Regions from separate parts of the Sneathiella sp. D3-11 genome, predicted to be linked through region 2. Evidence: riboswitches for the same ligand, from Rfam matches in the RefSeq annotation. Region 2 holds a riboswitch; the other holds the start of a gene.
What was found. A riboswitch is a leader RNA that binds a small molecule or an ion and turns the genes downstream of it on or off. The one in region 2 is predicted to bind glycine.
Positions count from the first base shown of each region.

Region 1 (3,410 bases), 1.1 Mb from region 2:
TCAAAAATTCGGAGCGCTGGATAATATGGTCCGCAACAGAGGGAACGTGATGCTGATAAGCGCCTGCTCCCAAAAAACAGGGGACCGAATAGGGCGAGAGATTCTTTGCCGCCAGTTTCCGGAAATTCTTCTCAACCACCATTTCACTTTCATGAAGCGGCAAATCAAGCAAGCCCTCAAGACGGGCTTCTTCCGGGATATCGGTAAAGAGATCGTCAATCGATCCAACACCGATTTTCGTCAGCATTTCATTCCGTTCCCGGTCGGTATGCGGCATATACCTCATTCGTCGAGACCTTCGATAAATGTTTTATAGGCGGCTTCATCCATCAGGTCGTTCAATTCCGCACTATTCGTTACGCGGACTTTAGCAAACCATCCGCCTTTCATAGCATCCTCGTTGACCACGGTTGGCGCGCCTTCCAACTCAGCGTTGACATCAACGATTTCACCGCTCACCGGGGAATAAACTTCTGATGCTGCTTTCACGCTTTCGACTACTGCGAGTTCATCTCCCTTGGTAATTTCATCGCCTACCGTCGGGACTTCGACATAGACCACGTCGCCCAGCTGCCCCTGAGCATAATCGCTGATGCCGATCGTCGCCACGTCGCCTTCGAGCAGCACCCATTCATGATCTTCTGTAAATTTGTAAGACATTCATTACTCTCCAGTGAAAAATTATCCTCGATAATAGCGCTGCTCGACGAACGGCATTTTCGCAACCACGGCGGGGCGAGACTTACCTCTGACAAGCAAATTTATTTTCGTTCCAACGGCTGAAAAATCAAGTGGGACATAGCCCATCGCGATGGGAATTCCAAGGCTGGGAGAAAACCCACCAGACGTAATTTCACCGATGGTCTCTCCCGCTTCATTTGTAATTACCGTATGTTCGCGTGCAGGCGCACGACCTTCAGGTAAAATACCCACGCGTTTCATCGCCGGTTTATTCGCGATGTCGGCCTGAATAATATCCGCACCGGGAAATCCGCCCTCAATGCGGCGGCGCTTGCTGATCGCCCAGATCAAACCGGCCGAGATCGGCGTTGTCACTTCGTTAAGGTCGTGGCCATAAAGGCACAGCCCCGCCTCCAGACGGAGCGAATCACGTGCGCCAAGGCCAATTGGCATTACTTCGGTTTCGTCCAACAGCTTCCGACATATCTCCTCTGCCTGATCATTCGGGATGGAAATCTCGAATCCGTCTTCGCCCGTGTATCCAGAACGGGTCACGAAACAGGGAACACCATCTATTTCAACTTCGCGATAGTTCATAAAAGACATAGCGACGACTTCCGGTGCATACCGCGCGAGGACGTCGACTGCTTTTGGACCTTGCAGAGCGACAAGAGCTCTATCAGTCAGCTCTGTGACCTCAGCCTTACCTGCAAGCCCGCCTGTCAGCAGCGCGATGTCCTGTTCCTTACAGGCGGCGTTCACAACAACGAAGAGATCATTCTCTCGCCGGGTGACGATAAGATCATCCAGAATGCCGCCCTGATCATTTGTGAGAAAGCTATAGCGCATCTCGCCCGCCGAAAGCGCCTGAATATCCCCAGGAATAAGTGCCTCGATAGCTCCCGCAGGATTTTCGCCCGAAATAACCACCTGCCCCATATGGGAAACATCGAAAAGCCCGGCCGCCTCCCGGGTATGCAAATGCTCATTCAGAATACCGGCAGGATATTGCACAGGCATGTCGTAGCCCGCAAACGGCACCATCTTGGCGCCGAGTTCGACATGCAAATTGTAAAGGACGGTTTTTTCGTCGACGAAGTTTCACTCATAGGACAACCCTGGTTGCGGACAAAAGCCAAATTCTCCAGCAAAAACCCGCTGGATTGACCCCCTCTGTCCTATAACCTGAGAGAATTGACGATGTTGGCAACTGCCATATCGCTTACCCCTTCGGTGAAATTACATACGTAATTTGCTTTCCAGAGTTTCATCCCCCTGCGGTCCGGTTGCCTGAGAGTTTCCGGGGTGGTTGCTCCTTCGGCGATGGCTCATAACGACCATCTCTCCCGCGGGGATCGACTGAATATCCGCGCGATAATAATGTCGATTTAAGAATAGTCAAACAACTATTGGCCTCACGCCCGTAATTAGCTCTGCAATTCCAACTGCTCACGTGTGAGCTGAAATCCGATGATAATTACATAATCCCCCCGGTCTTAAGGCCGGTCAAGGGGATGCGTTGTTCCAGTTCTTCCTGAACAGTGGCACGACGACGTCCTTCCTCAACCTCGACCGGGCTATAGAAAATTTTCTTGGCGATAATCTCGCCCGTTCTTTCCGCTATAGCGACAAAAAAAGGAAATTCCTCTGTCTGGCTGGTCGCAGCCGGTCCCTTGGTCGCCCCTATGCGCAGGATGAGCTCAACAACAACGGCTGTGTCATCGTCCACATACTGGCATTGGCCACTAAATGGGGCGATGATGCCTTCAAATTGAACGTCAACAAGGTCGCGCCCCTCCCCTTCACGAAAGATAGTGATGGTCTCTGCACCGGGTAGCACTTCCACCCGTGGGCAGGGAAGTGGTGGTTTAGAGCTGCCGAAAATGCTGAATATATCTGTATCGACACTACCGCTGCAAGCTGATGTAATTAGCAGTGGAACAGTCAGAAAACATGCGCGTAAAGATGTATTTATGAATTTGAGACTAGGCATAATGTTAATGTACCGGCGTATAAGGAACTAAAGAGTATTTTGGACGCTATCGCAAACGGCAAGACACCAGCCTGCATATGTCCAAAGAAATACAGATTTTCGGACGACGGCGCAATTGTTGCCATCATCATTTGAATTTACCTCGCCTAGATATGGCATTACCCTTGAAACTGTTGTATGAGTTCGGCAAATCTAGGATGGTCCAGCGGAATTAGCAAGTTTTCACGGTCCGCAGGAATATTCTATGAACCAATTCAGGCTTGGAAGCAATTATGGATAGATCAGAACGGACATTGCTATTGGCGGCGCCGCGCGGTTTTTGCGCTGGCGTGGACCGTGCGATCCAAATTGTTGAAAGAGCCCTCGAAAAATATGGCGCGCCGGTCTATGTCCGCCATGAAATTGTGCATAATCGTTTCGTTGTCGAAAGCCTCGAAAAGAAGGGGGCAGTCTTCGTTGACGAACTGGCGGATATACCAAAAGACGTTCCTGTGATTTTTTCAGCCCACGGTGTCGCAAAATCAGTACCGGCCGAGGCGGAAAACCGCAAAATGTTCTATATCGACGCTACCTGCCCGCTTGTCAGCAAAGTGCATCGGGAAGCGGAACGCCACGAACGGGACAATCATGAGATTATCCTGATTGGTCATCGCGGTCATCCTGAAGTAATCGGAACGATGGGACAACTTGCCGAGGGTCAGATCAGCCTCATTGAAACGGCGGAAGAGGCAAGATC
Region 1 is NZ_CM147911.1:2,481,612-2,485,021, reverse strand. It holds gene gcvPA (aminomethyl-transferring glycine dehydrogenase subunit GcvPA) at 1-286, opposite strand, end outside; gene gcvH (glycine cleavage system protein GcvH) at 283-660, opposite strand; partial or broken gene gcvT (glycine cleavage system aminomethyltransferase GcvT) at 682-1,764, opposite strand; glycine riboswitch at 1,853-1,946, opposite strand; glycine riboswitch at 1,950-2,040, opposite strand; gene AC0L73_RS12680 (hypothetical protein) at 2,159-2,521, opposite strand; gene ispH (4-hydroxy-3-methylbut-2-enyl diphosphate reductase) at 2,947-3,410, shown strand, end outside.
Region 1: it holds a riboswitch for glycine, as region 2 does, so the genes downstream of both, gcvT (glycine cleavage system aminomethyltransferase GcvT) here and AC0L73_RS07220 (L-serine ammonia-lyase) in region 2, are expected to answer to the same signal.

Region 2 (3,410 bases):
TCGACAGCACTGATCCGCATGGACCCGGGGAAGTCCTCTATACACAGGAATTCTATGCGGACTGCAAGGCCCGTCTTGCGAACGGTGGTATTATAATTACGCAAAACGGCGTGCCTTTCGTTCAGGAAGAAGAACTAAAAACGAGCTATGACCGTCTCGGTAGTTTGTTCAAGGATGTCAGTTTTTATCTCGCCGCGATCCCGAGTTATGTCGGTGGAGTGATGGCCTACGGCTGGGCGACGGATGAGCCGGATCATCGAAAAGTGAGTCTCTCCCGCCTTGTCGCACGCTTTGTCGAGGCCGGGATCACGACGGACTATTATACACCGGAAGTCCATCTTGCGGCTTTTGCTCTCCCGCTTCATATCCAGAAGATACTGACGCGCGAAGATTGAGCAGCTAGCACTCCACGACGTTAACGGCAAGGCCACCTTGCGAGGTTTCCTTATATTTGCTGAGCATATCGACGCCGGTCTGGCGCATCGTCTCGATCACCTCATCAAGAGATACCACATGCGTGCCGTCACCGGACAGCGCGAGGCGGCAGGCATTAATCGCCTTCATCGCGCCCATGGTATTGCGTTCGATGCAGGGGATCTGCACTAATCCGCCGATCGGATCGCAGGTCAAACCAAGATTATGCTCCATGCCGATCTCAGCGGCATTTTCCACCTGTTCGTTCGTGCCTCCCAGAACGGCGGTAAGGGCACCTGCAGCCATGGAACAGGCGACCCCCACTTCCCCCTGACACCCCATTTCTGCGGCGGAGATTGATGCGCGTTTTTTATAGATTGCGCCAATTGCTGCTGCGGTGAGCAGGAAATTGCGCGTCCCCTCCTTTGTGACGCCGGGGCAGAAGCGTTGGTAATATTTAAGTACCGCGGGAATTACCCCGGCCGCACCATTTGTGGGAGCCGTCACCACTCGCCCACCGGCGGCGTTCTCCTCATTGACGGCGAGGGCGTAGAGATTAACCCAGTCAAGAACGGTCAGTGGATCGCGGGAGGCGCGCTCCGGATTTTCCATTAAGTCTTGATACAACGCGTTTGCCCGGCGCTTTACCTTAAGGCCGCCCGGCAGGATACCCTCTCCCTCGCAGCCCCTCTTGATGCAGTTGATCATGGCTTCATTGACATCATCAAGGAAGGCGAAGGTTTCTTCCTCACTTCGCCAACTGCTTTCATTGGCAAGCATCATCTCAGCAATGGTGAGGCCGCTTTCCTTGCCCATATCGAGAAGTTCGTCTGCGGAGGTGAAAGGATAGGGTAGCACAATGTTATGACCCTTCGTTTCTGCCCTGTCCCCTTCGTTGTGAGAGACAACATATCCGCCTCCCACGGAGAAATAGTCCCGGCAGAAAAGCTGCGCACCCTTTGCATCATAGGCATAGAACCGCATGCCGTTAGAATGTTCAGGAAGGAGTTGATCTTTCAGGAAAAGGAGACTTTGGTCCTCAAAAAAGGGAATTATACGATGTCCGTTTAGTGAAATTTCCCCGCTTGTCCGTATTTTGTCGATAAGCGGTTGTACTTTCTCCGGATCAACGGAGGAAGGGCGTTCCCCACTTAGTCCAAGAAGAATAGCAATGTCCGTCGCATGACCGGCGCCAGTGAGAGCAAGCGAGCCATAAAGCTCGACCAGCAGACGATCGGTCGAATCAAGTAAATCCTCTGACGCTAGACGATCGACGAAACGCTTTGCCGCCCGCATGGGCCCCACGGTATGGGAGCTTGATGGGCCAATACCGATTGTATAAAGATCGGTTACGCTGATGTTGATATCCAACTGAGACGTTGGGTTAGGCGGTGCAGTTGGCTTTGATGGTACAACTGGCGTAACGTTGCCAAGGCCGGGTTTGGATGGTTTTGTCATTTACAGGCACCTTTTCTCACTCTGGTGAAAAATTCACCAATGCGTTCAATAGATGCCCCCTCTGTCCGGTTACCTGAAAGATTACGTCGACATATCGCCGACTTACCTCTTCGGTGATGCGTTAGCCATGGCCTCAGCATACTCTCCAGAGCCCTCTTTCCTGACGGTACATGTGCCTGAGAGTTTCCGGGGCGGTTGCTCCTTCGGCGCCGGTAAGTCCGGTCTCTCCCATCAGGATAATCAAGGAATGCCAGCATAGTCCGGCAATTCACATAGACCTTAGAGACCGCGCTTTGGCATTGTCAAGTCCGGGCCTTCCGAAATGGATCAACGGGTGCCGTATTTCAAAACCCAAAGGGGTAGCAATGCCGCGACATCAGCGCTTTTTTCATCGAGTTCCACCGCCGTTGTCATCTCATCTTCATCAATTCGCACGATGCGTCCGCCAAATCGGCACATTTCTGGGGAGCCAACGGGCCCGATAATTCCTTCGACAGTTTGATCAAGTATAACATGGTCTGCGATACCGTTTAGCAGCATTCCGTCAAGAGACCAGTTCTCTGTCGAAAACCGAATGCCCTCAATTTCTACGCTGAGGACCGGGTTTGATACGCGAAAGGCCCCACGTTTTTCGAATCTGTTTGCAACAGATTGTGTGTTCATTTCAGCTTGCAGCACGAATAGTCTCCATAAAAATTTATCTACTCATCGAGTATGCAGCCTTTGTGCCAGTATCAAGGGAAAGGTAAAAAGTCTGTATTTCTTCGCTTTTTCGTTCCTTTGAGAGACGGACAGGAGTGATGCGATATAGGTAAGCGGTCAAATTTTCCCGCTCTGTAGGAAATAATAGCCGGGCATATTGGGTCTGGTTTGATGGAAATTATAAGCAATAAAGAGAATCATGTTTTGTGAATCGGGGTGAGATCACATTGTTTTGAGCCCAAATCTGATCTAATGCCGATATCTCTGAATTTTTTTAATGAGCACCCAAAGGTAATAATATTATGTTTTTCAATGATTTTTCGCAATAATGCTGCAGGTGCGAAATAAAAAAATGAAATTTTGTCAATAATGACAATTTGTCATCTTTGAAAAAGCCTGCTAAGAAAATGCCCAAGCCGGGTAACTGAGCGAAAAGATTCAGGCTTGGCTAAATAATTAAAAGGTCGGGTAACTGGGCGCAAGATCCAGACTTAGCTCAACCATCCATAGCCAAGTAACTGGGCGTAAGATCCAGGCTTGGCTATATTTATCCCAGTATCAGGAGTCATCTCGTAAATGACAATGCCGACCGTTCTGGAAGGGCGTCTTTCTCTCCCAGTTATTGCATCACCAATGTTTATTGTATCCGGGCCTGAACTGGTAATTGCTCAGTGCAAGCAGGGCATCGTCGGATCTTTTCCTGCTCTTAATGCAAGGCCGATTTCTCAGCTTGACGAATGGCTCTTTCAGATCAAGTCAGAACTTGCTGACTATGCGGCGGCGAATCCTGACAAGAAGGTCGCCCCCTTTGCTGTCAATCAGATTGTACATGCGTC
Region 2 is NZ_CM147911.1:1,396,030-1,399,439, reverse strand. It holds gene speE (polyamine aminopropyltransferase) at 1-395, shown strand, start outside; gene AC0L73_RS07220 (L-serine ammonia-lyase) at 400-1,779, opposite strand; glycine riboswitch at 1,932-2,023, opposite strand; glycine riboswitch at 2,027-2,113, opposite strand; gene AC0L73_RS07215 (hypothetical protein) at 2,200-2,550, opposite strand; gene AC0L73_RS07210 (NAD(P)H-dependent flavin oxidoreductase) at 3,151-3,410, shown strand, end outside.